3 regions of the Nostoc sp. UHCC 0252 genome follow, and region 3 is predicted to be linked to each of the others. Evidence: predicted binding sites of a transcription regulator. Region 3 holds the regulator's gene; each other region holds the start of a gene.
The links. Region 3 encodes HrcA, which represses chaperone genes, less so after heat shock. Its sites were predicted from a motif close to TTAGCACTCNNGANTCNNGAGTGCTAA; they were not measured.
Positions count from the first base shown of each region.

Region 1: the regulator HrcA is predicted to act here: its motif matches at 3,225-3,251, upstream of groES (co-chaperone GroES).
Region 2: the regulator HrcA is predicted to act here: its motif matches at 3,750-3,776, upstream of groL (chaperonin GroEL).

Region 1 is NZ_JAYGHE010000081.1:26,179-31,978, reverse strand. Features, by position in the region: gene VB732_RS30050 (hypothetical protein) at 1-249, shown strand, start outside; gene VB732_RS30045 (DUF4351 domain-containing protein) at 269-1,072, opposite strand; gene groL (chaperonin GroEL) at 1,149-2,783, opposite strand; gene groES (co-chaperone GroES) at 2,892-3,203, opposite strand; gene VB732_RS30030 (response regulator transcription factor) at 4,310-4,987, shown strand; gene VB732_RS30025 (NIL domain-containing protein) at 5,059-5,367, opposite strand; partial or broken gene VB732_RS30020 (flagellar assembly protein H) at 5,465-5,686, shown strand; gene VB732_RS36055 (hypothetical protein) at 5,736-5,800, opposite strand, start outside.
Region 2 is NZ_JAYGHE010000043.1:30,073-42,669, reverse strand. Features, by position in the region: gene VB732_RS22000 (hypothetical protein) at 1-469, opposite strand, end outside; gene corA (magnesium/cobalt transporter CorA) at 534-1,676, opposite strand; gene groL (chaperonin GroEL) at 2,044-3,717, opposite strand; gene VB732_RS21985 (MraY family glycosyltransferase) at 3,872-4,954, shown strand; gene fabG (3-oxoacyl-[acyl-carrier-protein] reductase) at 5,275-6,021, opposite strand; gene trxA (thioredoxin) at 6,482-6,799, shown strand; gene VB732_RS21970 (hypothetical protein) at 7,316-7,636, shown strand; gene VB732_RS21965 (sodium:proton antiporter) at 8,249-9,547, shown strand; gene VB732_RS21960 (hypothetical protein) at 9,737-9,874, opposite strand; gene VB732_RS21955 (Crp/Fnr family transcriptional regulator) at 9,896-10,486, opposite strand; gene cysE (serine O-acetyltransferase) at 10,715-11,440, opposite strand; gene VB732_RS21945 (Rrf2 family transcriptional regulator) at 11,668-12,138, shown strand; gene cysK (cysteine synthase A) at 12,158-12,597, shown strand, end outside.
Region 3 is NZ_JAYGHE010000108.1:4,658-17,254, reverse strand. Features, by position in the region: gene VB732_RS33170 (hypothetical protein) at 1-393, opposite strand, end outside; gene VB732_RS33165 (DUF2834 domain-containing protein) at 494-1,171, opposite strand; gene hrcA (heat-inducible transcriptional repressor HrcA) at 1,285-2,409, opposite strand; gene VB732_RS33155 (rhodanese-like domain-containing protein) at 2,852-3,184, opposite strand; gene VB732_RS33150 (DUF3352 domain-containing protein) at 3,342-5,000, shown strand; gene VB732_RS33145 (hypothetical protein) at 5,687-6,178, shown strand; gene cysE (serine O-acetyltransferase) at 6,314-7,078, shown strand; gene VB732_RS33135 (Npun_F5749 family FMN-dependent PPOX-type flavoprotein) at 7,124-7,708, opposite strand; gene VB732_RS33130 (ATP-binding protein) at 7,923-10,199, opposite strand; gene VB732_RS33125 (transporter substrate-binding domain-containing protein) at 10,585-11,811, shown strand; gene mazG (nucleoside triphosphate pyrophosphohydrolase) at 11,769-12,597, opposite strand, start outside.

The sequences.
Region 1 (5,800 bases), on a different contig from region 3:
GAAAATGGCGATCAAATCCTAACTGAATGTCGGCAAATTTTACGCGAACAGGGTGAAGAACAACTGAGGTTTTACTTAACTGAGCTAGGAGAACAGGTTAGAAAATTATTGAAACACGGTCAACTTGACCCAAAACGCTCTATGCGCCGCCGGAAGGATTTGAATAGTATTATTGAGCATATTATTCAAAAATTGCAAGCTCAAGACAAAAGCGGAAAACTACTTGCAGCCTCAATCTCTAAAATATGATGCAGTTTTATTAATTCCTCTATTGCTGCTCTAACCAAGCTACTAAATCAGCAACTTCCGAAAAATCTAACAAAGCCTCTCCCAAATTTTCTAACTGTTCAGCAGGTAAATTCCGAACCTGCTCAAGTAATGATCCATTAATATCACCAAAACGCCGTTTAAGTAGACGACTGATCAATTTAAACGCTTCTTTTTGAACGATATCTTGATAAATTACAGATTCTTTCATAATATCCTCCCGCAAAAATTGACGAACTAAATCCTTGTCAAAGCGTAAACCCGCCAGAATTTCTACACAACCCGCAATATTTTGTCGCTCCTCCCTATCTGGAATTGTAGCGACTTGTTCAGCCACTTGTGCCAGCAAAGTTTGTGGCGAATCAGTTCGCGTCAAACTTGCTAAAGGTAACAACGCAGGATTAGCTAAAAATAATGTTGGATCTTGCTCCCAAAGACGAACAACCTGATATTGATGAATTGTCGTGTTGTCCCGATATTCTTCGGTAAAAGCCATTTCATTAGTAGTTTCTTGCAAAAAGATTAGCACTTGCACTACAGGACAACGGTATTGACGCTTCAACCTCACAGAATAGTCGAGCATTCGGAAATTAAGCGCCGGATTAGATTTCGCCAAAGTTTGAAATTCAATGTGCAAAATTTGGTTAGCTGCTTGCAAAAATGTCACAGAATCCGCGCGAATTGGTTCAAGCGTGAGTTCCGTTTTTAAGACTTCAATTTGTTGCACCTCTACCCCAAGCAACCAACGCACAAACTCGGCTGGGTACTGTTCAGATAAATATTTACAAGCGTTGTCGTAACTCACATTCTTTTTCCCCTTACACAAAAAACAGCCGCCTCCACAAGGGAAGCAGCTGTTTTTCAACTGATCTAACTACGTATTAGTAATCGAAGTCTCCGCCACCAGCACCAGCGCCAGCAGGAGCGCTATCTTTTGGTTCAGGCTTGTCAACTATAATACATTCGGTTGTCAACACCATACCAGCAATGGAAGCAGCGTTTTGCAGAGCAGAACGAGTCACCTTAGCAGGGTCAACAATACCAGCAGCTAACAAATCGACGAATTCGTTTGTTGCAGCATTGTAGCCAATGTTGAAATCTTTCTCTTTGACGCGTTCAGCGATCACAGCACCATTCTGACCGGCGTTTTCAGCAATCCGCTTCAGAGGTGCGGGTAAGGCGCGAACAACAATCAAAGCACCGATCAACTCTTCATCTTTAAGATTGCTCTTTGCCCAAACTTCCAATTCAGGAGCCAGGTGAGCCAGAGTTGTACCACCGCCGGGAACAATACCTTCTTCCACAGCAGCTTTGGTAGCGTTGATAGCGTCTTCTAGGCGCAGCTTTTTGTCTTTCATTTCGGTTTCGGTCGCTGCACCCACTTTCACTACAGCGACACCACCAGAGAGTTTAGCAAGACGCTCTTGTAATTTCTCTTTGTCGTAAGAAGATTCGGTTTCATCAATTTGACGACGAATCTGTTCTACACGAGCCTTAACAGCAGCTTCGTTACCTTCGGCAACAATTGTGGTGCTGTCCTTGGTGATGGTGATCCGGCGAGCTTTACCCAGGCTTTCCAGCTTGGTGTTATCTAGCTTCAAACCAGCATCTTCGGTAATTAGTTGACCACCAGTTAAAACAGCGATGTCTTCTAGTAGTGCTTTGCGGCGATCGCCAAAGCCAGGAGCCTTAACAGCAGCCACGTTGAGTACACCGCGCAAACGGTTTACTACCAAGGTTGCCAAAGCTTCTTTTTCAATATCTTCGGCGATAATCACCAAAGGACGACCAGCACGAGCTACTTGCTCTAACACTGGTACAAGGTCTTGTACCAAAGCGATTTTCTTATCGGTCAGCAGTATGAAAGGCTCATCAAAAACCGCTTCCATCCGCTCAGGGTCGGTAGCGAAATAAGGAGAGATGTAGCCTTTGTCAAAGCGCATCCCTTCAGTGATTTCCAACTCGGTGAACATAGATTTCCCTTCTTCTAGGGAAATTACGCCTTCCTTGCCCACCTTGTCCATTGCTTGGGCAATCATTTGACCAACTTCTTCGTCATTACCAGCCGAGATCGCACCAACTTGGGCAATGGCTTTGGAATCTTCCACTGGACGGGCGTGTTCAGCAATTTTTTCTACCAGGAAGCCAGTAGCTTTGTCAATACCGCGCTTCAGCGAAATTGCATTAGCACCAGCTGCAACGTTCCGCAAGCCTTCTTTGACGATCGCATGAGCTAAAACGGTAGCGGTGGTAGTACCATCACCCGCAGCATCATTGGTCTTAGAAGCAGCTTGACGAATCAGAGCTACACCAGTGTTTTCAATGTGGTCTTCTAATTCGATTTCTTTGGCGATCGTTACACCGTCATTAACAATTTGTGGTGCGCCAAATTTCTTTTCTAGGACTACGTTACGACCTTTGGGGCCAAGGGTAACAGCTACAGCCTCAGCCAGGATGTCAATGCCTCGTTCTAAGGCGCGACGGGCGTTTTCGTTGTAGATAATGCGCTTTGCCATAGGTGTCTAAATTCCGGGAGTAAGTCAATTTTTTGTTGAATTAGGCATTGGGTATTGGGCATTGGGCATCGGGAAAACTCTTTCCTATTCCCCATTCCCCACTCCCCACTAGATAACGACTGCTAAAATATCTTTTTCAGAAAGCAGTACATATTCTTCGGTGCCGAGTTTGATGTCAGTGCCAGCGTACTTCGAGTACAGCACCTTATCGCCGACTTTAATTTCCAATTCTTGACGGTTTCCGTCGTCATTACGCTTGCCAGGGCCAAGGGCGACTACTTCCCCTACTTGGGGCTTTTCCTTGGCGGTATCGGGCAAATACAGACCACCTGCGGTCTTTTCCTCAGAGGCGTTCACTTTTACGAAAACGCGATCGCCTAAAGGTTTAACTGTAGAAACGCTTAGAGATAAAGCTGCCATATTATTTCTTTCCTTTAGAGATTAGCACTCTCAACTCCTGAGTGCTAATTTACCGAAAAGTTGCATCCAATGGCAAGAATTCCTTTAGTACGGGTTCCCGAACTAGAAGAGTATTGTTCTACTTAAGTACAAATGCCTAATTATTTTTACTCTGCGGGTTCTGCTTCGGAAGTTACGTATACTTTTATATGGTCAAAGAAAGTTGGGAGTAATGAAGAGTTCTCCCAATTTTCCATTCCTTTTCCGTCAACTTTATTTGCAAAGCTTGGAAATTGTTATAGAACTGTAATCAGGGAGCCGCTCGATAAGTAACAATACAGTGATCCAATCAAGCCATCAAATCCCCAAAGCCACTAAGTCTCTAGAATATAAGACCCTGACTAATTGTATAGAAAGTTTAGGACTTGCAAAAATTCAGCAGCACATTTTTATTTGCGCTGATCAGACAATTGCTAACTGCTGCTCAAAACCAGCTAGTCTGGAATCCTGGGAATACTTAAAAGAGCGACTTAAAGACTTAAAACTTGATGAGTCGCAACAGAATTATTCCTTATGCTTCTATACAACTAAAGCCAACGGCTTGCGCGTTTGTTGTTCTAGACTCATAATGGTGGTTTAAATTGATGGTGTCTGGTATTGCCAAGCAAAACTGGAAGTTATTGAGCGGATCATCCAAGAACACTTAATAGGCAACAAGGTGGTAGAAAAACATGCATTTTTAACCCATCCTTTGCCAGAAACTTCCTTAGTTTCTTGTGAACACCTCATAGAGGCTTAACAATTGAAGGATATGGAACAGCAGTAAGCTTTAAGAAAGTGCGGGTTGGTTTTGAGGTAGGGTCATCTTTAAGCCAATACTTACTTGTAAGTCAGAAGGATTATTATTTAATCAGTGTTTTTTCGCCCGCCACTTTCAATGCGATATATAATAGCGCATTATAGATACTACTGCTATACGTATCCTTGCTGGACTTTTGCTATCGAGCTATTAGTCTTTTAAAAATGCTCGGCATTTTTGAGGCTTCGAGACAGCAAAGGCAAGTTAAGTAGGAAAAAGGACACATCTCGAAATAACCCACCATAGAGGATAAATATTCAAGACTTTGATGGACCGAAGCGCGACAAGTGCCACTGCTATGAAAGAGCCCAGCATGAAAGATCACAAACGACTTCTATTGATTGATGATGACCCTAACCTCATCTTGCTGGTGAAGGATTACTTAGAATTCCGGGGATACGAAGTCATCACCGCCGAAAATGGACGTGAAGCTCTGGAAATTTTAGAGCAAGATGTTCCAGACATGATTATCTGCGATGTGATGATGCCGGAAATGGACGGATATACTTTTGTAGAACAAGTCCGGCAAAACGAACGCACCAGTTGGATTCCGGTTCTTTTCCTTTCAGCTAAGGGACAAAGTGCAGACCGAGTTAAGGGTCTGAATAAAGGTGCTGATGTTTATATGGTCAAACCCTTTGAACCAGAAGAACTTGTAGCGCAAGTTGAATCCTCACTGAAACAAACTATCCGTTGGAAAGAACACCAAGCTAAAGGAGGCGAAAACGGTTCCCGCATCCAGGTTCCCTTCGATGTGCAATTAACCCCAACCGAACTGAAAGTAGTCCAGTTTGTCGCCAGGGGTTTAGCTAACCGTGAAATTGCTGAAGAACTCAATGTTAGTCAGCGCACGGTTGAAAGCCATGTGTCCAATATGTTGGGCAAAACCAATCTCCACAACCGCACTGAACTAGCGCGGTGGGCGATTGAAAATCAAATGGCATAGTGAATTTTAGATTTTAGATTTTGGATTTTGGATTGATAATCTAAAATCCAAAATCCGAAATCGAAAATTAATTACCAACCATCTTCTTCAGGGCTGGATTGGTGCAAAACTTCTAAATCCAGTTCATCTAGGTAAGTTAGGGCGCTTTCAATCTGGGAAACAGTACCTCTCAGTTCCAGATCGAAGCAGCTATATTGTGGCACGTTTGCGCTTACCTGAGCATCAGCAATAATGACTATGACCCCATAGTGAGAAACCAGTCGTGAAATGACTGGTTCCTCATGTAAGTCTTTAGGAATGCGAACTTGGATGCGAGTTTGGGTGCGTCTATTATCTAAAATATCAGTATTAGATTTTACTTCTTTATTTGGAATTGCCATTCTAGCTTCCTACTCGACTTCTGGGATGGAGGTTTTACTTTGCATAATTCTTTTAACACTAGCGTCACTTATCCCACGCAGGCAAGCAAGAAAGTAAAGGAGTGAGATTATGCGCGAATCAGTCATTTATCAAGAAATCCTAGAAGAAGGCGAAGCCAAAGGTAAAGCAGAAGGTGAAGCCAAAGGCAAAGCAGAAGCAACAAGAAAGTTGACTTTAAATTTGTTGCGAATTGGAATGAGTTTAGAGCAAATTGCTCAAGTTACTGAATTATCTATTGAGCAAATTCAAGTTTTACAAGAGGAGACTCAAAATTCTTAGTTCATAATCCTTAACCCAAGGATAGTACATAAAGCTATTGCCAATTCATCTAAAAATTATCATCTAAATGACCAATCACTCTGATAATTCTTGATTTATCAACAACTCTAAGTT
Region 2 (12,597 bases), on a different contig from region 3:
GTGGTTTTTTCGCTGAATAGGTTCCAGCGACTGGATCCCGCTCGAATACATCTTCTGCTGTCACTGTTTCCGAAAGTGTTTTCTTGGGAGCAATCAGGCTAGGACTTTGAGGTACTGCCAAGTCACGAGTTAAGTCTGGTGATTTGCGAATTACGCGGCGTGATTGTTTGCTATGTTCAACTACTAAAGAACTGTTGTCCCAGTCAACGTATAGGGCAACATTATCAGATTTATTTTCAATGCTAATTCCTAAATCTTTCAAATCGTCAATTGGGTACGAGGATTTGAGTTTAAAGGAAATCCCAATTTTATCGTCGAGATTTTGTTCTTTGAGTTGCTCGTCAACGATTCCTTTTTTAAACTCAAATTTAACTTGATCATCGATGGATTCAATCATGCGATTAAAAATATAGGAAATACCGATAATATAAATAGTCAAAACTACTAAATTCTGGTCGCTATTCCTCATAATTTATAATATTAACTCCTGGTAATAATGAATGTACATTTGATTTGTTGCCTATCTGCAATTATTAATTACGCTTAATTGTTACAGAATTTTGCAGCCAACCCCGTTGCCAAAAAAAGAATAGCAAAGCAAGTGCGATCGCAGCCATTACTACCAAGCAGAGTGGATAGCCCCAATACCAATTCAACTCAGGCATATTATATGGCGATTTTTCCGTATTGAAATTCATACCATATATTCCGGCAATAAAAGTCAGTGGAATAAAAATTGTTGAAACTATCGTTAGTACCTTCATAATTTCATTCATTTTGTTACTCACTGCCGAAAGGTACACATCCATTAATCCAGATGCTAGTTCTCGATAAGTTTCTACCATATCCATCACTTGCACTGTATGGTCATAACAATCTCGCAAGTAGATTTGGACTTCTTCGCCAATCAGTTCACTACCATCTCGAATCAAAGAATTAATTGCATCTCGCTGGGGCCAGATAGCACGACGTAGTTGCAGTAGTTCTCGCCTAATTTGATAAATATTTTGTAGTGTTTGTGGGGTAGGTTTGACTATTACCTCCTCTTCTAACTCTTCGATCCGCTCTCCATAAAGCTCCAGTACGGGAAAATAGCCATCAATAATTGCATCTAATACGGCGTAAGCTAAATAATCCGCTCCTTGTTTGCGAATGATCCCTTTGTTTTTTTCAATCCGCGATCGCACCGCTTCAAAACAATCATGTTCCGGCTCCTCTTGTACTGTCAGCAAATAATTTTTACCTAATATCAAACTCACTTGTTCGCTGTAAAAACCACATGCTATTTCTTTCGGTACTACCATGCGAGAAATGAATAGCAATTGATCTTCATAATCCTCTGTTTTGGGACGCTCTGGCACATTGACTATATCTTCTAAAACTAAAGGATGTAACTCAAAAACTTTACCCAATCGCTGTAATATATCTTGACTACCTAAACCTTGTACGTCTACCCAAGAAGTGGATTCACTATCAAGATATGAAATACACTCTTCTGGGGTTGCTATCTGTTCGCGGATAAAATTGGTTTGGTTGTAGTCAATCAAAAAAATTATCGGTGGTGGAGCATCTGCATCAATAAAAATGGTTCCGGGTACAGTCCCTGGTTCGTGATAGAATTCATCTTCGTTTGCCTTCTTTACTATTTTTAGAAGGCGATGTAGTTTTCGTGCCATGCAATATTACCTACATTGGGAATTGGGAGTTGGGAATTGGACAAGTTCTTCTTTTTCCAGTGCTTAGTAAAGAAGTAAAATCTTCTACTAAGCAACCATGAGGCGTTTTGATCTATTTCAGCTTTTGCTATTAATTTTACAAAAATTAATACAAAAACTGTAATTGTAATTTGTAGATTAAGCAGTTATTTAGATGTTGTATTTATGATTAATTGCTGATAACCATGATGATTATTTTTACTTATGCCCAGCTACTTCCCAGCAATAGAGATAACATATCGGCTCTAAATCAGCAATGTTATAAAAAAACAGTTTGCCTTGGTTAAGACAAACTGTTGAAAAAAATATTTATCTGGGTAAGCAGAAGTTAGAACATGCCCATGCCGCCCATGCCGCCCATGCCGCCCATACCGCCCATACCACCCATGCCGCCCATATCAGGAGCAGCAGCTGCGGATTTCTTCTCTGGTTTTTCAACAACGATCGCTTCGGTGGTTAAGACCAAACCAGCAATAGAACCAGCGTTTTGCAAAGCTGAACGCACAACCTTGGCAGGGTCGATAATACCAGCCGCGATCAAGTCTTCAAATTCTCCGGTAGCAGCGTTGTAGCCAATATTGAACTCGCTGTCTCGGACTTTAGAAACGATTACAGAACCTTCAGCACCGGCGTTATCTGCTATTTGACGCAAAGGAGCTTCTAGCGCTCGTTCGACTATATCAGCCCCAATTTTTTCTTCTTCGCTTTCTAAGGTCTTTTTAATCGCTTGTACCGTTTTGGCTAAGTGAATTAAAGTTGTTCCACCACCAGGAACAATCCCTTCTTCTACGGCGGCTTTAGTAGCGTTGAGCGCGTCCTCAATCCGCAGCTTACGGTCTTTGAGTTCGGTTTCGGTTGCCGCACCCACTTTAATCACTGCCACACCGCCAGCAAGCTTGGCGATGCGTTCTTGGAGTTTTTCTTGATCGTATTCAGAATCGGTTTCTTCCAACTGTCTACGAATTTGACCAATCCGCTTTTGTACTTCTGGCTTGGTGACACTGCCAGCGACAATGGTGGTGCTTTCTTTGTCAATGGTGATTTTGCGAGCAGTTCCCAGGGCTTCTAAAGAAGCTGTATCCAAACTTAAGCCAATTTCTTCAGAAATCAACTGTCCATCGGTGAGAATAGCAATATCTTCTAACAAAGCTTTGCGGCGATCGCCAAATCCAGGCGCTTTAATGGCAGCCACTGCTAGTACACCCCGCGCTTTGTTCACTACCAAAGTTGCCAAAGCATCACCTTCGACATCTTCAGCAATGATTAACAAGGGCTGACCAGAACGAGCAACTTTTTCCAAAATTGGCACTAAATCTTGGATGCTGCTGATTTTTTTATCTGTCACCAAGATTCGGGCGTTTTCAAATTCGACGATTTGCCGCTCGTTGTTGGTGACGAAGTAGGGTGAAATATAACCCCTGTCGATCTGCATCCCTTCAACTACTTCTAGTTCAGTGGTGAGGGATTTGGATTCTTCAACGGTAATGACACCATCTTTGGTGACTTTTTCCATTGCTTGGGCTAACATTTGACCAACTTCTTCATCGTTACCAGCAGAGACAGTGGCAACTTGAGCGATCGCACTTCCTTCGACTGGCTTGGCTATTCTGGCAATTTCTTTTACCAGTGCTTCAACAGTTTTGTCGATCCCGCGTTTCAAGCTAACTGGGTTAGTACCCGCCGCGACGTTCTTCAAACCTTCCCGAATCAAGGCTTGTGCTAAAACGGTGGCGGTGGTGGTGCCATCCCCAGCCACATCTTTAGTTTTTGAGGCTACTTCCTGAATGAGTCTTGCACCAGTATTTTCCAAAGGATCTTCTAATTCAATTTCCTTGGCAACAGTGATACCATCGTTGACAATTTGAGGTGCGCCAAATTTTTTCTCTAAAAGGACATTGCGACCTTTGGGCCCCAAGGTGATTTTTACGGCATCGGCAAGGGCGTTAACACCCCTTTCTAGAGCTCGCCGCGATTCCTCGTCAAATGCAATAATTTTCGCCATGTTTTATTTCTCTAGCGCTTCCATTAGACAATTTAGCACTCACAGGGCAAGAGTGCTAATCTCTAAAGTTACAAATGGAAATAAAAAATAAAAAATTGATTAATATACAGGTGATGCTCATATTAGATACTGGCAGTAATGCTTGAATTGGGAGATGAATCTAGACAACTCCCTTAAATACCTTGGTATTGCCGACCCTAGCGGCACCGGCTGGTTGGCAGTAGTATTTACGTTTCTCTTGGCTTGGCTTGTAACGTGGCGTTCAATTCCGACAATCCGCAAATTCGCCTTGCGAGTAGGTTGGGCTGACCAACCCAACGCTCGGCGACTCAATCGAGAACCTTTACCCAATGCAGGGGGGCTAGCTATCTACGCGGGTGTAATTGCCGCGCTGGTACTAGCTAGCCTTTTACGGCCGATCGAACTCCAAAACGTATTGGCTCAGGTACTCACTATTCTCCTGGGGGGTTCGATATTAGTCCTTGTGGGCTTTATCGACGATCAGTTCGGCTTACCGCCCTCTATTCGATTGTGGGCACAAATCGTCACGGCGCTTTTGCTGGTAGCTAATGGTATCAGTGTCAAAGTCCTGTTTGGTACTCCCATCGACTCACTTCTGTCTATGTCGCTGACAGTACTGTGGGTAGTAGGGATTACCAACGCCATCAACTTGATGGATGGTATGGATGGTTTGGCGGGAGGAATCAGCTTTATTACCGCTATGAGTTTGTTGGGGGTTGCAGCCCAATTTAACAATCGTGCGGCCGCGATCTTGGTACTTGCAGCTTTAGGAGGTGCTGCATTAGGCTTTTTGCGCCATAACTTCCATCCATCACAAATTATTATGGGTGATGCCGGAGCATACTTTTTTGGCTATGTGCTGGCAGCAACTAGTATTTTAGGCAAACTGCAACAAAACACAGTTTATGCCCTAATTCCTACAGTTTTATTTCTATTGTTGCCAGTGCTAGACACCACTCAAGTATTTGTACGGCGGTTACTAGCAGGAAATAACCCTCTGAGTACTCCTGGCAAAGATCATCTGCATCACCGCTTACTCGCTTGGGGACTTTCCCAGCGTCATGCTGCGTTCACGCTTTGGTCAATTACCTTATTTTTCAATTTGCTGGCGATGAGAATACAAGGCATGAGTTTGGCTGTGATGCTGGCTACCGCCAGTAGTATTATCCTGCTTTTGGGTTTTACTGTCTGGCAAAGAATACGCCAACAGCCTTAGTTGCTTGTAGGGTAAGCATTGCAATGCTAGCCCTACTATGGTTTTTTTTGTGGTGCATTTATACTACGACCGAATTTTAGATTTTAAATTTTGGATTTTGTTGAAGCAACACTCCAAAAAATAAGTTATCCAAAATTATTTGTATATAAATAGGGGCGCACAACTAGCTGTGCGCCCCTATTTATGTAAAATCTCAAATTATTTATTTTAGGACTTACGCATGAGTTACGGAATAACAAACCGCAGAGGCACGGAAGGCACAGAGAAATAAGAGTTTGAGAGATATTTTGCGTAAGTCCTATATTTATTTCTTAAACTATTTACGCCATTACCATGCCGCCATCAACGTTAAAAACTTGTCCGGTGATGTAGGTGGCGGCGGGATCGGCGGCGAGGAAGCGCACCATCCCAGCAACTTCTTCTGGCTGACCAAAGCGACCGAGAGGGATGAATTTCAGAATATCTTCGGGGTTGTTGAGATCGCTGGTCATATCGGTGGTAATGAATCCTGGGGCGACGGCGTTAACGGTGATCCCACGAGTAGCGAGTTCTTTGGCAACGCTTTTGGTGAAGCCGATTACTCCTGCTTTGGCGGCGCTGTAGTTGGACTGACCTGGGTTGCCCATTTGCCCAGCAACGGAAGTAATGTTAATAATTCGCCCCGATCGCTGTTTGAGCATGATTTTACTGACGGCGCGTGTACATAAGAAAACACCAGTGAGGTTAAGGTCTATCACAGCTTGCCAATCTTCTGGCTTCAGACGCATAAGCAGTGTGTCGCGCGTAATTCCGGCATTATTGACTAAAATATCTACACGCTTAAACTTTTCCATGACGGTGTTAACTAGCGTGTCTACTTGATCGCTTTTAGAAACGTCTGCTTGAATAGCGATCGCTTCACCTCCCGCTTCTGTAATTTCTGTAACGACTGCCTCGGCTGCTGCACTCGAACTGGCATAATTAACCACTGCGATCGCTCCTTGTGTGGCTAATTCAATTGCGATCGCTCTCCCAATTCCCCGTGAAGCACCTGTGACAATTGCGACTTTATCTTTTAATAGTGTCATTTAATGTCCCTCGATTTTAGAAATACCGCGCTAATTATCTTATGGCGATTCAGGGAACATATAAATATTGTCTGAATAAAATCTAACTATTGGGACACGACAATCTTGCTAGGATAATGCAAATTAGAATAACGTTATCCGTCGTTTTTAGCTAAATATCTAACTCACATTTGATTTTTGAAAACACTCAGTACAATTCAAATAGCCTTCTTTTCTGTTGTCTATTGCCTCTCACCTAACTACGCAAATAAATTCAGAGTATAATTCTTTGGTTAGTCAAAATAATTTTGATTTTTATACATAAATGGAATTAATATATGCATTTTATTATAATTATTTAATATTGTTGATCTATATTAACTAATGTAATCTTTTACCCAAAAAAACCCATGAACCTATAGCAATTTTATTTTCTAAGAATTACCATTGAAAAACATAATTGAAAATCGGTGTGTATCACATGGCAACTAAAAAACAATTTAACAGCTTTGAAGAAATGTTGTCTGATTCTGATGTACCTGTATTAGTGGATTTTTATGCTGAATGGTGTGGCCCATGTCAGATGATGGTGCCAATTTTAGAGCAAGTAAATGCCCAACTCAAGGATCGCCTGCGAATTGTCAAAATTGACACAGAAAAATACACGGAATTAGCTAGCAAGTATCAAATTGCTGCACTACCAACTCTAGTACTTTTTAAGCAGGGTCAGCCTGTGGAGAAAATAGAGGGTGTAAGACAAGCAGCAGATTTGGTACAACATCTAACAAGAATAATTTAAGTAGCATAAGACTTACGCAATTGGCACAATGCGATCGCTATTTAATAGTACACAAGTATTATTGAGTAACATTTCAAAATCTTTGTATTTGCAATAGAAATCGCGTTAGCAAAGCACTATTGCAATACTTATGAGGAAATAAATAGAGGGAATATTCACGTAAATTGCTAGTTAGTGTCCATGCTGTGCCAGTTGCGTAAATCTTGACCACTACACTGCCGCTAAGTTAACTCTATTTGGGAAGAATACTTTTTATAAAGTAAATATCCATTTTTATCAACTTCAATTAATTCTTAAATATTTTGCCACAGTAAAGGTGTCCAGATAAACAACAATTAGAAGATACAATACCCGATCTTCTCAAATTTAAAAATGGAGTTGAAGCAATTCGGAAAAAGTCATACTATTTCTTTGTGAAGTTGCGCCAAATTTCCTTTGCTTCTTCTTTCTTCGTATCTATGCGCCCTTCTCCCAAGGAGAGACGCTAACGCGAATGCGGTTCCTTCCTCATATAGTTTGGCGCACCTTTATACAGAATTATTATCACTGGAGTTAACAAGCATCATCACTCTCGCGGATGAATTTGGTTTCACAGTTAATACACCGCGAGAGCCTGTGAAACATAGAAGCACAATTACTGTTAATTATATAAATGGTTCGATAGAGGATAGCTGCCGCATTACTCAAAGAATTTGCAAAGATTTAATTTCTCGTCGTTTTTTTGTGGATTATCGTCCTTTGCTGGGAATTCGGATTGCACCATATTTCTACAACATCTTAGATGAAGTTGAGGCGATGATGCTAGAAATGCGATTACTCAAAGAAAACTTGATGTAAAACCTTAAGGAAACATTAAGTATATTTGCTTATATGTCTAGAGAAAGTAGTTTAGAAATTGAGATGGGGATATTGTATAGATATAACAAGACATCTTGACAAAATAAACCATATATGAACAGTAAACAGAAAAGACCTGAAAAAGCCTATATTTGGGTGAATATTGATTTTGATAAAGTCAAACATAGAATAAATGCGGTGACTTGCCAGATTGAGCGGGTTATACAGAAGCACCAACTGTCAAATCAAACTAATAACTCAGACAAAAGAAAAAATTGGTAGTGCGTGTCAATTCTAATATCAAGCCCCAGCTAGATATTTTCTAGGTAGGGCTTTCGTTTTTATGTCTGGTCTATCAAGTGCGATCGCAGTGGGAAATTTATCCGATTGTTAAAGCTAGTTCTTTGCAGAAGTTAGAATACTCCAAGTAAAAAATGCTCAATTGTCATTGCGAGCGCTCGCAATGACGGGTTTTGGATCATTTACTTTTTGGAACACTCTTAAACAGGGCTAATCCTTAATTCCAAAAAATCTGCCCATAGGTAATTCTAATAAAAAGCTATTGCAACTAAGCTTACAAAGTAACACCTAACTTTATATATAAATTGCTACATGATAGATATCTATATTATTGACCTATTTGTGATTGGTCTACTTTTGCTGATGGTAACATTAGGGTCAGGTTGGATTGCTCGCCTGCCTCTTTCTTTTGCCATTATCTATCTCCTGGTTGGTATTTTGTTAGGGCCTTACGCCTTTGGGCTGATTCAATTACGTCGAGATGAAGTTTTTAACGCTGAAGTGCTGGAAAGAATAACAGAACTTGTAGTAATTATTTCTGTATTTAGCTGCGGCTTAAAAATTGTTCGTCCTTTAAGGTTGGGGGATTGGGGTATCACAGCCCGATTAATTGTATTTCTGATGCCAATTTCAATTATTGCTCTGGCTGTTGTTGGTAAATTGTTTTTAGGGATGAATTGGGGAGAAGCGATTTTATTAGGAGCAATTCTCGCACCTACCGATCCAGTCTTAGCATCAGAAGTACAACTGACTGATATAAATGACCAAGATGAGTTGAGGTTTGGTTTAACTTCTGAAGGTGGGTTAAATGATGCTTTAGCTTTTCCCTTTGTTTATTTTGGCATTCATGCATTAGAAGATGACAACTGGAGCAACTGGTTAAAAGAGTGGATCGCGGTTGATTTAATTTGGGCGATCGCAGCAGCTATTGTTATGGGATTTGTTGTCGCCAAATCTATAGTTTGGATTGAAAAAAGAGTTCAAAAACGCCGTCGTACTGATGAGTTAATGGAAGATTTTATTGCTATCAGCACAATTTTAATAACTTATTCTTTAACAGAAATGGTGAATGGATATGGATTTTTAGCAGTATTTGTTGCTGGCTTAGTTGTCCAACGCAGTTACAGAAATCCTGAAAAACCGCTAGCCCAATTAGAATTTGTTGAGCAAGTTGAAAAACTGCTGGAAGTTGGAACAATTTTACTATTGGGTTCAATATTATTACTTCAGCCAATGCTCAACTATGCTATGCAATCTTTATTAGTAATAATTTTATTATTATTCATAATCCGACCTGTAGGAGTTTGGATTAGCACCATAGGTAAACGCCCTGTAGAATCACACCGCCGAACCTTTCATCCAGTAACTCGTTTCTTATTTGGATGGTTTGGTATTCGTGGTGTCGGCTCTTTATATTATCTCGCTTATGCTTTTGGTCATGGTTTAAAAGGTGAAGCTGCCGAACAAATTGCTTGGATAACTTACACTACTATTGTTGCTTCTGTAATTATACATGGCATTAGTGCAACTCCGTTAATGAAGTGGTATGAGCGCAATATTGCTAATCAGAGAAATGCTACTCCTCCCGCCACAATTGATGAATTTGAATAAAAAATTTTGCAGGGCGCGTTCAGTAAGTCGGCAGAAAAATTTATAACTGTGTAACAAAAACTTAAAAATGGTGTTTAAAGTAAAATTTAACACGTTTTTTATGCAGACTTACGTTGAAAATATCTAAGTTAATTTACTCTAGCCTGAGTTATTTAGAAAAACTAGGGCTACCGATTTGGCTGGATTTGTCTAGCGTTTATAGCGATCGCTAACCCAATTCGCAAGGCTTAGATCCCCGACTTCTTTAAGAAGTCGGGGATCTATATGCTCCGGTTGTCTGTTCGCTAATAATGATTTAATTAAATTATTAACTATGTCTATATTCATAGCTATTTATGCTGAAATAATCTAAATTTCGTAGTACCAAATTTCTTCTTCTCGCACCACAATTCGATGCAGAGAGAGACGAGCAATCAAGCCCTCTTGCTCAAACTGTCCAAGAACACGAGTGATAGTCACACGAGTCGAACCTAGCATTTCCGCCAAATCTTCGTGAGTCAAGCGCATATCTATTAAACGTCCCTTCTCAACTTCCGAACCAAACTTTTTAGATAACCATGCCAACAACTTGATCAGCATGGTATCAACTTTTTTATGGCTACGAATAACCATTAATTCTTGAGCCTGTTGGATATGATTAAGTAGAGTTTCTGCTAGTTGAGTCCACTCCTCTATAGGTAAGACTGTCGCCTCTACTTTAGTTAGGCATTCCATCTGATAAGGTTCTAATTTTGACAAAGACTTACCAACTACATCTCCAGGGCCCCACAATCCCAAAGCGACGGTTGTACCATCTTCCAAATAAGTAAAAGTTCTGACGAAACCCGTTTCAATTCTCCAAAGACTATTTTGATGCTCTGGTAGAAATGACCTACGGGTGAAATTTTCCTTAGTATCATTACTGTTTAAGCCAGTTAAATTTGCATATAAAGATACCATATTTATATTACTATTCTCCGATAAGTTAACCGTAATATTATATTTATATCAGGTTCTAAGAGCATCTGGGCATTTAGAGGGAAGTGGGGAGCAGGGAGCAGGGAGCAGGGAGCAGGGAGCAGGGAGCAGGGGGCAGGGGGCAGGGGGACAAGGGGTGAGAACTTGAAACAAGTCTTTCCCCTTGTCCCCTTGTCCCCTTGTCCTCTTCCCAATTCCCAATTCCCAAAATTAAATTCCCGCACCATCAAGAAAATCGTCAATTATCCCATCAGACTTATTATTCTTAGGATTGTATAGTTGTTCATTACCAAGCTCAGTTGCAGAGAAACTTGATTGTTGCAACTGCTCAAACTCTTTCTCTAAAGCCTTGACACGTTCAAATAAAGCGCGGATGACTTCAGCTTCTACGTCGCGGACTTTATTATGATCTAGAGCATTGCTCCCCGAGTTGTTCTGACGAGTCACACGCCCTGGAATGCCAACTACAGTAGTGTTGCTGGGCACATCTCGCAGCACCACAGAACCGGCTCCAATACGGACGCGATCGCCAATTTCAATATTTCCCAATACCTTCGCACCCGCTCCCACAACTACATGAGAGCCTAAAGTTGGATGGCGTTTGCCGCTTTCTTTGCCAGTTCCGCCAAGGGTGACACCTTGATAAATCAGGGCATAGTCGCCCACGATCGCAGTCTCACCAATCACAACTCCCATACCGTGATCGATAAATACTCCCTGGCCAATTAATGCCCCAGGATGGATTTCAATCCCAGTTAAAAACCTACTAATATGAGAGATGAAGCGAGGTATAAAGGGAATTCCAATTTTATACAGCCAGTGTGCCAATCGATGAAATATTAGAGCTTGGAGTCCAGGGTAACAAAACAATACTTCTAGCCAGTTACGGGCTGCTGGATCGCGCTCAAAAATGGTTCGTAAATCAGTTAGTAGCATACTCTGTTGAGATATTTCGTTGGTGAGCGAGGCTCTGAAAACAGAAACTCAGGATAATTCCCACAAAAAGATGGAGTCATTTATGGGAATTGTGTAGGATAATAAACTACGGTAACTCGATAGAATATAGTACCTTTGTGGCTGCTAAGTGGGATGCTATCACATTCCACACTTTAAGAAAAATTAATTTTGCGTTAACTGCGATAAGTCTCCCAATTCACCGTAGTATGTTGAGTACAGTCTTGAATAGCCAAAACTACGCTCTCTTGGATCTGTCTTCCAAAGTGGAATATGCGCTGCTGGCGCTTTTAGAACTGGCAAGCCACCACGGAAAAAAACTTCCTCTAACCATGAGCGAGATCACTGCCAAGCAACCCATACCTGAACGCTACTTGGAACAAATTTTGACCAACCTCCGGCGGGCTGGTGTGGTGCAGAGTCAACGCGGCTCTAAGGGAGGTTTTGTTTTAGCTCGTGAACCTTGGCAGATTACACTGCTGGAAATTGTCACTTATGTTGAAGGCGAGCGGAAAGAGAAAGATACTTCTGACTCTCGGACTCTAGAAAAGACTTTGGTTTATGAAGTTTGGGAGCAAGTTAACGCTGCCTCAATTGAAGTTTTGGGTCGCTATACACTCCAAGACTTGTGCCAGGAAAGAGAGACTCGCGCACAGCAAAGCCCAATGTATTACATTTAGACACTACGGAGTATTCATCATGCGGATAGCGAAAGATATCACAGAGTTAATCGGACGGACTCCTTTAGTTCAATTAAACAAAATTCCCCAAGCTTCAGGAGCGGTTGCCCGAATTGTGGTGAAGCTAGAAAGCATGAATCCAGCATCTTCTGTGAAAGATCGGATTGGCGCGAGTATGGTGGAAGTGGCGGAAGAAGCAGGCTTGATTCACCCCGGAAAAACTGTTTTAGTAGAGCCAACTTCTGGGAATACAGGAATTGCGTTAGCGATGGTGGCGGCCGCTAAGGGGTACCATCTTATTCTAACGATGCCTGACACAATGAGCCATGAAAGACGATCAATGCTCAAGGCTTATGGCGCTCAAGTAGAGTTAACGCCAGGGGTAGAAGGGATGCGAGGAGCGATCGCTCATGCAGAGGAGATTGTAGCTAAAACGCCCAATGCTTATATGTTGCAGCA
Region 3 (12,597 bases):
AACAGTGCTTAAACTCAAAGCAATACCAAAAAAACGAGAATCCAGCAGCCGTAAAAAAGTATCCTTTTGTCCAGAAAATTCTTGATTTGGTTCACGAAAAGCCAAATATGGTAACAGACCAAGCACGCCTGATCCTACTGATGCCAAGGCAAAAGGCCAAAAAGGAATCCGTTGCATTCTGCCATCAATGAACAACAGACCACTGTAAATTAGTAGCCAGATGCCCACTAGAGAAAATAAGGAAAGAATAATTGGATTTATGGCAAGCCACTGAAGAGTAAATATATTTTTCAGCAGGATTAGGGTTTGCTGTAAATGCAGGGGCGGTGCTAATAGTAATATATAGGCGATAAATCCAAGCCATAGTAACCACAATGCAACTTTTCTAGTCATCATCTTTAGATGGTGTGCATTTAACATAATTACTAATTTATAATTCGGATTTTTTGCGTCTAAATCCCCCTTTTTGTAGAACGCTGCCCTTAGCTTTACTTTAATTTGCAGCTGGCTGCTGACTGGGTATCGCCTCTACGCCCACTTCTGGTAAAGGTGGACGCACACACAAATAAATCAATGGCCCGAATAGCGGTATCAACGCTATTAACCAGAATATCTGTGGATTTTTCCAACTGCGACGCGCCATATCATCCCCTAGCAAAGCTGGAAATAAGAGGCTAAGTAGGGAAAAATCTAAACTCATTACATTGATAAAGCGGTTTGTTTGCCACTGTTGCACAAAATTGCCCCAATCTCCTGCTTTTAAACCGTAGGAAACTAAAAGAACTGTAGCTACAGTCAACACAATCCCAGTCACACGAGAATCTAGCAGCTTGAGTAAGATATTTTTTTTACCAATAAACTGATTATTTGGTTCTCTAAGGGTTAAGTAGGGTAACAAGGCAAATATGCCGACTCCGAAAGAGGCAGTAGTAAATAGCCAAGCAGGTATTTTTTGCCCTCTACCATCAATAAACACTACTGCGCTGTAGATGAGAGGCCAGATACCCATGAGGTTGAATAGTGCTATCACTAACGGGTTAACACCTTGCCATTGGACAGTAGAAAGGTTTTTAATTAACTCGAATGTGCCGGGTTGCTCAGGAGGAGCGAGGAAAAAAGCATAGATGGTGAATCCTAACCATAGGAAACCAAAGGCGATTTTTCTAACCATGAAAGATTTAAGTAGGATTAATTATTAATTTTGCCACTACAAATTGGGCTATCTACCTGCGATCGCATTATTCATTCGTCTAAACTCGTAGCAGCTGATCCCTAAACCTTACCTTAAGGGTTGAAATAACTGAAGGCTTCTGAGAGGTAATCAGCAGCAGATGCTACAACTGCGATCGCACTTTCATAATTTAGGCGCGTTGGCCCCAAAACTCCTACACTTCCTACTGGTATTGAACCTCGGCGATAGTTGGAAGAAATTAAAGTACAGGTGCGGATCGGTTCTAATGGATTTTCTGCACCAATGCGAACCGTTACTTTTGACTTACCCACATCCTCAAGCTCTGGTTCTTCAAATATTAATCGCCATAGTTGGTCTTGTTCTTCTTCCAGCAGGTGGATAATCGTTTGTACCTGCTGTAATTGGGAAAATTCCGGCTGGCGCAAAACTTCTGACACACCCCTAACCATAATTTGTGTTGCAGTCGGCGCATGAGTACGACGAGTCAATTCGGCAACTGAAATTTTTAAGAATTCCCCGTAGCGTTGGAACTCCTGATCTAGTTCGCTCCAGTCGAGGTTGGCTAGTTCCAACAGACTTCGCCCCCGCAAGTGAGTATTCAAAAAGTTAGAAACAATTTGCAACTCGCGATCGATTACCTCCGCATCCCGTTGTGTTTCCTCTGGTATTGGCGACAAATCCATTACCTTGGAATGTGTCTCGTAACCATCGGTAACAACAATTAACATGATCCGCCCCGCTTCAATTTGCACTAATTGCAGATGTCGCAATAGCGCTGCTGTGGTTTGCGGCATCGTAATCAAGCTAATACAACCACTCAAGGTTGCTAAAATTTGTGCGGCTCCTTGCAGTAGGGTTTCTAAACTCCGATCTTCCCACTGAAAATGCTTGTGCAGTGCTACTTCTACTTCTCGCCCTAAAGCTTCCGTGCCACTTCCCTGTGGGACGCTGCGCGAACGCAGAGAAGGTGTAATTAGCTGGTCAACATAAATGCGATAGCCTGAATCTGAAGGTACTCGTCCAGCAGAAGCGTGCGGTTGGTAGAGTAATCCAGATTTTTCTAAAACGCCCATCACATTGCGAATTGTGGCTGAACTTACACCCAGATCGTACTCCTCGACCAAAGCCTTTGAACCAACAGGCTCTGCCGTAGCAATGTAGTGACGTACCGTTGCCCAAAGTATATGTTGTTGCCGATTTGTTAACTGGACTTCCATAGGATATGTTTTGCTAGAGGCAAATTTTAATCAAAGTCTGGAAAAATTCCTGGATTTGATTGAAAAAAAGAATATTAATAATTTATTAAGATAACAAATTATACAATTTTATTGTGACAATTAATTTTAAGGTTCATGTAATTCTTTAAAAGTGCGCTCTAAATAGAATCTAGGCTTTGCATCACAAGCTGAGAGTTTGAATTTACAACATCCTTTTTCGTCTTATTTTTGCATGATTCTACACTGATAAAAGTATTGTTGTATACGTATTTTTGCGGCTATTGCAGCTAAGATTGGGGTCGAAAAGTTCGATAAGTTATGTAGCTAGTGGAGAAAGTTACAAACTTTTCTGGCGAGTGCCTAAACTAATTTGGTGCTATTTTCACAATAGCAAAAGCCAGATGGAATTGAGTTCCATCTGAGTAATGCACCTAAACGCAAGCTAATACTGAGGAATTGAATGGTCTACTAAGACAGAGTAAGCATCAATACCACCCGAAATATTTTGCACATTTGTAAAACCTTGAGCAATTAACCACTGGCACATCTGGGCAGAGCGAATACCGTGATGGCATAAAACAAGGGTTTCAGCTTGGGGATTGAAGAGGGTAGGTACTTCATCTCCCCATTCGGTAAATTGACTTAAGGGTAGGTTTACAAAACCTTCAATGCTAGCGATCGCCAATTCTTCTGGTTCTCGGACATCCACTAGCTGTATACTTCCATCACCAGAGGATAGACGTTGTGCCAGTTCTTCTACACTAATCTGGTTCATGGGTTGACTAAAAGAATTCCCTATAAACAGTCCTAATCTTATTTATGGTGACAGAAAATCTCTGCCTTTGCATGAGTATCCATTCTCAAGAAGGCTGATAAATTCTGCTAGGCTTTCTGCTTAAATGGCTGTAAACCGTCTTTTTTAAAGGTTTAATGTGAATAGTCAACGTTCATTGATTGGTTTTATCGTAGCAGGTGCGATCGCACTGCTAATTGCGATCGCTGGCTTTTACTGGTTTTTCGCCAAAAGTCCGGCTAACCTGATTGCTTCTACCTCTGAGCCTGGTGCAGCCATATTCGTATCAAAACTTTCCCCAGCAATGGTTTCATTGCTAACGAATCCCGACCGGTTGCAGGCGTTGGAACGCGAAGAGGAACTATCTAAACTCAAAACCAGTTTATTTGCCAAGAGTGGCATAGATTATAAACAAGACGTTCAACCCTGGTTAGGGAATGAAATTACATTAGCTATCACCACCTTAGATATTGATCGAGACTCGGAAAACGGCCAGCAACCAGGGTATCTGTTAGCATTAGCAACCAAGCAACCGGAGAAAAGCCGCGAGTTTGTCGAGTTGTTGTTTTCTAAACGAGCTTTATCTGGAGCAACCTTAGCTGTTGAACAATATAAAGGCGTAAAACTGATTACTGACAATTCTCAACCAGAGAAGGATTTACTTTCAGGTGCAGTTGTTGGTGAAGGCTTTGTATTGTTTGCCAACGATCCGAAAGTGTTGAAAGATGCGATCAATAACGTCCAAGCGCCGGATTTGAATTTGACTAGCTCCCCCGAATACCAAAAAGCTACAAAAGAACTACCCAAAGGGGGTTTAGCTGTAGCGTTCTTGAATCTTCCTGTTGTGGCAAAATGGCAAGGCTTGGAATTGTCAGAACAACTTTATAACAGTGAGATTATTTCTCTGGCGTTGAATCCCAAAGGGTTGGTAGCTGAAACAACATTTTTGACTTCATCAGAAATTCTCACTCCATCTGCACCACTATCTAAACCTGTGGGAGCATTGCAGTATGTTCCAGCATCCGCAGGTTTGGCAATTTCCGGCTCAAATTTGAGCAATTTGGCTGACAGCGATTTAGCCAAACTCTGGAGACAAGCAACAGCTACTATATATGGTTCTGGGGAAGATGTGGTTTCTCGATTAGCCAAACCTTTAGTAGATGTTCAAAAACGCTGGGGAATAAACTTACCAGAGGATATTTTCAGTTGGATACAAGGAGAATATGCGATCGCATTGTTACCTAAGCAAGATGAAACAACTCCTCATTGGATTTTTGTAGTGGAAAAATCTGAGAGTGTAGAACCAGGTATTGCTCGATTAGATGCGATCGCATCATCCAATGGACTCAGCATTAATCCCCTGACTATAGATCAGCAAAAAATCTCTGCTTGGACAGAGTTAACTACGGCTACTAAAAAAAATGATGCTAAAGAGGGAGCATCTTTCAGCATTGAAACAAAAGTGCGGGGATTGCATACAAATTTAGGAAATTACGAAATTTTCACTTCTGACTTGGAAACGATGAATGAAATTCTCACAATTAAGGATAATTCCTTAATTGATAATCCCAATTTCCAAGATAGTATTGCTACGATTCCCCTACCAAACCAAGGCTATATATATCTTGACTGGACAAAGAGCCAGAATTTGTTAGAGCGTCAAGTACCGATTCTCAAGCTAGCGGAAGTTTTAGGGAAACCATTTTTTGATAATTTGCGATCGCTTACAGTCAGCAGTTATGGAACTGACACGCGATCGCTCAAAGGTGGCGTTTTCTTCCAACTCAAGAATTCCTGAGATTTTAACGCAATCTCATGTGCGGAGGGAGCATCCCACTTTTTTGTATGTCATTGCGAGCGAAGCAAAGCAATCGCAAAATCTCTAACAAAGAGTTAGCTCATGCGATTGCTTCGTCGTTCCTCCTCTCTACGAGACCCTGCGCGAACGCAATGACAGTTATTTAGGACTTACGCAATAACTCTCTGAAACTCTCATTCCTTCGTGTCCTTTGCGCCTTTGCGGTTCGTTTTTCCATTATTTTGCGTAAGTCCTGTTATTTTGTCAGGGCAAAATAAAAACTGGGATGCACCCAAATGCAGAAGGTTCAAAATTATTTAACCTTCTGCCTTTTGATATCTTGTAATATTTATACCAAGCGACACATCAATTATTCGTAAGGGCACAACAATGTTGTGTCCCTACCCATCTGTCGCATTCTTTTTTCAAATTGGTATTACTATTTAAATCATCCATCAAGGGTTTTCTCTCCTAAAGAAAACCCTGCGTAATCACATCCAAATTAAAAATTGAGGAATTGTAGTTGCTGTTGATATCAATGGCAGCCTAGCAATTAGCTGTTTACTTTAAAAACCTTCGATTGTGGCACATTTTAATGTGGCACAACCAACGGAAATTTCACTGGATTTTTTTTATTAGAATATGTATATATCATCACTAATTTAACAGCCTGTTGGAGGGCTACTATGAAATACTGTCGCCCCCGACTTCAGTTTAGCGGTGGCTGGTTGTTGGCTATACTTGCCACCATAACAGCTACTCCTGTAATCGCACAAACAGCCAATTTTGGCACTTTTAGATTATCAACAAACTTTCAGCCACCACAAGGAACAGTGCAGGGATTTACAGGTGGCTCTTATTCATTGTCTGCCATCAGTAACCGCGATCGCAATCAAAAAGCCTGTATTGGTTTTGCCGATCCTAATCCAGATCACATTATGGTTTTGGAAAAGGATTTTTCCCAGCTAACCATCCAAGTTGATAGCAACAATACTGACACCACTCTACTGATTCAAGGGCCAGATCAAAATATGATTCGTTGCGGCGATGACACTGGCAAAAGAAAAGATGCTAGCGTTAGCGATCGCAACTGGAAAAGTGGCACTTATCGGATTTGGGTAGGTACATTTAATTCTGGCAACAAGCGCGATTACACTCTGACAGTAGAACAGCAGTGAAGTGGGGAGTTAGGAGTTAGGTATTGTGTATTGGGAAGAATTCATGCCCAATTCCCAATTCCCAATTTTTACGTCTAACACCTGAAAGGATAATATGGGAGAGTAGCTTGTTGTGCTTTCCGAGGGTGCTATCTCGTGCTATCTATACTGCGTGCTGACTTTCGTATCATATTTGAACGTGACCCAGCTGCTCGTAACTGGTTGGAAGTTTTATTTTGTTACCCTGGTTTGCAAGCCCTGCTATTCCATAGGCTGGCTCACTGGCTGTATACTGTCGGTCTTCCCTTTATTCCTCGCCTGATTTCTCACTTGGCTCGGTTTTTGACTGGAATTGAAATCCACCCTGGCGCAGCAATTGGAAAAAGTGTGTTTATTGACCACGGAATGGGTGTAGTAATTGGTGAAACTGCGATCGTGGGAGATTATGCCCTAATTTATCAAGGTGTCACCCTTGGAGGTACTGGTAAAGAATGTGGTAAGCGCCATCCAACTGTAGGTGAAAATGTCGTAGTTGGGGCTGGAGCTAAGGTACTGGGCAATATCCAAATTGGTAATAATGTTCGTATTGGCGCTGGATCTGTTGTTCTAAGGGATGTTCCTTCAGACTGCACTGTGGTAGGCGTACCTGGGCGCATTATGTATCGTTCTGGAGTTCGGGTTTCACCTCTTGAACACAATAACTTACCAGATTCAGAAGCTCAAGTAATTCGTGCTTTAGTTGACAGAATTGAGGCGTTGGAAGAACAAATACAAACTCTTCAGCGCAACAATTCTTCAGAAAAAACTCCTGTTTTAGTGGGTTGTTTAGCCGCCAAAGAGGATGAGCCAACCCACGATACTCGCTGGTGCAACCTCAAAGATAAGACTATCCAGCAATTTCTAGATGGTGCTGGCATTTAGTTAAAGGTTAAGGGTTAAGGGTCAATCTTTTGACTCTTGACCAAATCACGGATTAATCGCTTCACTAGACCACTTTTGCTGGTCATTACGGCAGTAAAGCCATCGATTTTGTGGTTCGCCGCGTAATTCTAAATGGTCTACTTGCATCGGATCGAGTAGCAGTAGACAAAAATTAGGTACTGGCTTAATAGGATCGGGGGCTGGTGGCTCAAAAGCTCCTAATTCTTGGATTCTGGATTTACCAGGATGGGGCCAAGCAAACTGTAAACGCGCCGCATCACTTAATTCTTGCCACATTGCGATCCGGGCTGGTTGTAAATCCTGATGAAAATCATCACCGCTTACCAGAGTCAAATCGCCATTAATGCGGAATTGTTCTCGTGTATTGGGCAAGTACCAGCAAACTTCTGCCCAGGGTTGTTGCTGTATCTGGTCGGCTTTAGCGCTACGGGTATCGGTGATAAATTTTAGCTGATTTGTATCTTCTAGAAAGCCGCGAAAGACTAGGGTACGATTAGCGGGGCGACCATTGGGCTGCATTGTTGCTAGTTGGAGGTAACGGGCATAAACAAGGCTGCGGTTGCGATGGAGTGCATGAGCGATCGCACTTCGCCAAGGAGCAAGAGACATATTAATTCGTAGTTCGTAATTCGTAATTCGTAATTAAGAAAGTTAAAAGGTTTTGATATGCTGTCTTATTTTAGACAGTTGGGGCGACGCTAAGTAAATACTTTTGCAATCCTCTGTACGGGAAGTTTATTTCCAATTCGACTCAGAATATGGAGTATGGCGATTACGACTAGCTACACCCACGCAATTGCTGATTGAACAACATTAAAACTTGTTATCTGCCTTTGGCTAAGTTCGCTACTTCTCTCACCAACTTATCTGGCTCGATTGGCTTGGATAGATGAAGCTGAAATCCAGCTTCCAGAGCTAGCTTGCATTCTTCATCTCTAGCAAATGCCGTTAGTGCTACAGCTGGAATTTTTTCCCCAGAAAGAGCTTCGTGCGATCGCACTTGGCGAATCAGCGAATAACCGTCTTCATCTGGCATTCCAATATCACTTACTAAAATATTGGGTCTTAATCGAATTAGCGCTTCCAGGGCTTCACCTACTGAGCTAACCGATGTCACCTGCGCTCCTGACTCTTCAAGAACAAAGGCAATTAACTCACGAGTATCAGTATTATCATCTACAAGAAGTATTCGCAAGCCATCAAGCACTAAGAGGTTATTGACTTTTTCTTGACCCTTTTTAATTAAATGCTCTGGTTGCGATTTTATTAAAGGTAACAGCACTTTAAATGTTGCTCCCCGTCCTTCCCCTTCACTAACTGCATAAACTCTGCCTGAGTGCATTTCTACTAAGTGGTGTACAATTGCCAGTCCTAGCCCCAAACCATCATCTGCTCTAGTAGTTGTGCTATCAGCTTGACGGAAGCGTTCAAATATATAAGGTAGAAAATCAGCACCAATTCCCTTACCTGTATCAGAGACAGTTATCTGAGCATTTGAGTTTACCTGCTCCAGACACACTTCAACTCGCCCTCCGCTAGGTGTGAACTTGACAGCATTAGAGAGCAAATTCCAGACTACTTGCTGAAGGCGTTCTGCATCACCTATAATCTCACCTACTGACGAGTCAAGCTTAGACTCAACTTGAATCTCTTTAATCTCAGATGTGGGATATATAGCCTCAATCGCTGCGTTAATTACAATTACAAGATCAACTTTACGAATATTTAGGCGGATTTTACCTTGTACAATGCGTGAAATATCGAGAATATCTTCAATCAGTTTGCTCTGAAGTTTTGCATTTCGCTCGATTGTCGCCAGTGCTTTAGAAATAATTGCCTCATCCAATTTTCGATGGCGGATGATTTGAACCCAACCCAACATAGAGTTGAGAGGTGTACGAAGTTCGTGAGAGACGATCGCTAAAAATTCGTCTTTAAGTCGGTTAGCTTCTTGAGCTTGCCGATAAAGCTGGGCATTTTCAATAGCAGACGCTGCGCGTTGGGCAAGTTCTTCAGCCATTGCTAGGTCTACAGTAGTGTAATAGCGTCCTAATTGTGCAGAGGCAAATACAATTGTCCCTAGCTTGCGTTTACGCACCACTAATGGCACGATCATATAAGACTTAACTTGCAGTAAATTAAGATATTCCTCGTTCCATAAATTTTTTTGTGGCAGAGACTCAAGAATGTTTGTAACCAGTTCTGGCTTACCAGTCCGTAGAACTTTCGGTAGTCCATAATCAGCATCCAGATGAATTGGATAGCGTTGTCGGAATTCTCGAATTAGTGTTTCTTTCTGCGGTTCAGATGCAGCAATGACTGGGTTACTGAAAGCTGCCGAATTATTTTCAACGACATCTACAATACACCAATTGGCGAGAGTAGGCACTGCTAAGTGGGCGACGCTAGTTAGAGTATTGCGGTAGTCTAAAGAAGATGCTAGTACACTGCTTGCTTCAGCCAAAAAATTAGAGCGCCTCTCTGCGGCTTCGGCTGCAATCCGGGCGGCTTGCTCACGAACAAATAACTGCTCACGCTCTAACTCTAAGCACCTACGCTTAGTAATATCACGCATTAGCCAGCGCAGAGCAACTGGCTTCCCTGCCTCATTACGGACAGTAACTACAGTCAAAGCAACATCAAAACAAACTTTTTCCCGTGGTTGTAAACACACTTCCCATTCTCCGCCCCGGTCGAGATGCTTCAACTGAGTTAGGTAATTAAAAAAAGCTTGATGATCTGATTGTCCAATAAAACTAACCAACGGTTTACGAATCAAAAATCGCTGTGATATATTGAGTAAGATAGTACTAGCCTGATTCGCTTCAAGAATAGTGCCATAAATATCAGTCACTAAATAACCATCAGGTGCAAAATCAAATAATTCTTGGTAGCGCTGACGCTCGTTCTCTACTGCCATCCGTGTTGCTTGTAGTTCCTCAGAGGCAATTTGAAGTTCTTCTAAAGCGATTTGAAGTTCTTCAAAAGCTTCTGTTGTCAGCTCTTGTTGTAAGTACGGCTCACTCACAGGACTTTGCAATAATCTCGTCACTTGTGAGCGTAACGTCTCTATTTGCTTACTAAAACCGTCTACATTCATGTTGCTCACTTTGCTACCACTAAGAAGCGCACCTGACAGTAAACATCAAGCAAGAATAAATCCAACTGTACGCTAAAAGCTGAACTCAAAACTATTGCTCAAAAGATAGAGGTTTGTCTTATCATTAACCTCTCGTTACTATGCTAGGATGGTCGATTGATAAATACATCTACCTAGAGTGCTGTGCGGCTAAAAACATAATAGGTAGATTTAAGCAAGTTTTTTCTAGCTAAAGAGGGGCCTGATGGTTACAGCAGTAGTATCAGGACAGGCCAAGTTATCCTGTGAAACTTTATCTGATGTAGGTTTCAGTTTTAGGGTTATGGTAAACGTGATATTTGATTTGGGGTGGGCATCATAAATATATTTTGCATAGAACCCTAAGATGATTCTGAGAATAAATGCGATCGCTACTAAATTTCGCCAACTTATAGCTGCAAGAAAAAACCCGATTGGTTATTTTGACAGGCATAACCGCAAAAATAAAACCAGGCGTTCCATAGTTCTGTATACCTGCGTAGGATTAGCAGGTGGAATTCTGGCATTGTTATTAATCGCATCCCCAGGACTAGCCCAAAAACCAGAACCCCAACAATCCCCAAAACTTCAACAATCGTTATTAGTAGCTACACGAGTTATACCGCCCTTTGTACTATCAAACAAAGGTGAGCTATCGGGGTTCAGTATCGACCTCTGGCGTAGCATCGCTACCCAAATCGGTGCAGAGTCAAAATTTATGGAATATTCCAGTGTACCGGAACTGATTTCTGCTATTAAGGACAACAAAGCCAATTTAGGGATTGCAGCAATCTCGATTACAGCCGAACGCCAGGAAAATTTTGATTTCTCATTACCCATTTTCACTGGGGGACTGCAAATTATGGTACGAAACCCAGAGAGCAACAACAGTACGTTTCCAAATATTTTCCAATTGTTTTTTTCTACTAGCCTCTTGCAGGTAATAGGCGTTGCCCTAGTCCTAATTGTCGTAGCAGCCCACATTATTTGGTTATCTGAACGCAATCACAAAGATGGGATGATTCCGCAATCATACTTTCCTGGCATTTTCAAAGCCTGTTGGTGGTCAGCCGCTACATTAGCAACCCAAGCTGATGAAATGCCCAAGGGAGTAGTAGGAAGGCTAGTAGGTATTGTCTGGATGTTCATCGGAGTACTTTTTGCCGCCTATTTTACAGCTAGCGCTACTACCTCATTGACAGTACAACAACTTCAGGGCGATATCAGAAGTGTAGATGATTTACCCGGTAAGGTAGTGGCCACAACTGCGGGTAGTACAGCAGCTACATACCTGCGAGAACATCGTATTTCAGTTCTAGAAGTTAACAAGATCGAAGAAGCTTATAATGCTCTGCAAACAAAAAAAGCTGATGCTGTGGTGTTTGATGCACCCGTACTGCTTTTTTATGTTGCCAATGAAGGTAAAGGAAAGGTACAGATTGTTGGCAGTATCTTACGTGAAGAAAGCTATGGAATCATACTGCCTAACAATAGTCCTTACCGCAAACCAATTAATCAGGCCCTGCTAAATCTTAGAGAAAATGGTACTTATCAATCGTTATATGATAAGTGGTTCTCTCCTAAAGAATCTTGAGCAAGTTGAGCTTTTGCCTGTTGCCAAAGAGTTTCTAACTCATCCAAACTGTAATCAGAAAGGGGGCGATCGACAACTGCCTCCATTTTTGCTAATCGCTGCACAAATCGCTGATTAGTGCCTTGCAAACCAGCGCTGGGATCAAGATTATGCCAACGCGCTAGTTGAATAACAGCAAACAGTAAATCGCCTAATTCTGCTTGTTGTCGTTCAGGTGTTTCCTCAGCTAAAGCGTGTTGAAACTCCCCTAATTCTTCATGAAACTTATCCCAAACGCCCTGAATATTTTCCCATTCAAACCCAATGGCCGCAGCCTTTTGAGAAATCTTCATTGCTGCTGTCAACGGGGGAAGAGTACGCCCATAACGACCGAGTTTAGCACTAAGTTTTTGCGCCTCTGGGGATGCTTCACCTTTTTCCTCCGCTTTAATTTGTTCCCAATTTTGCCGCACCTCGTCCACACTGGCTACCGACACATCACCAAACACATGAGGATGACGGCGAATCAACTTTTGGGAAATCCCCTGAGTTATTTCTTTGAGAGAAAATTGCCCAGATTCGCTAGCTATTTGGGCTTGCAATACTACCTGTAATAATAAATCGCCTAATTCTTCTGCGATCGCATTTTTATCCCCATTCTTAATTGCGTCCACCACCTCATAAGCTTCTTCAATCACATAAGGGGTAAGCGTTTCGGCAGTTTGCGCCAAATCCCACGGACAACCACCATCAGGCGATCGCAATTTTGCTACAATCTCAATCAATTCTTGCAACGCCGCCAAAGTA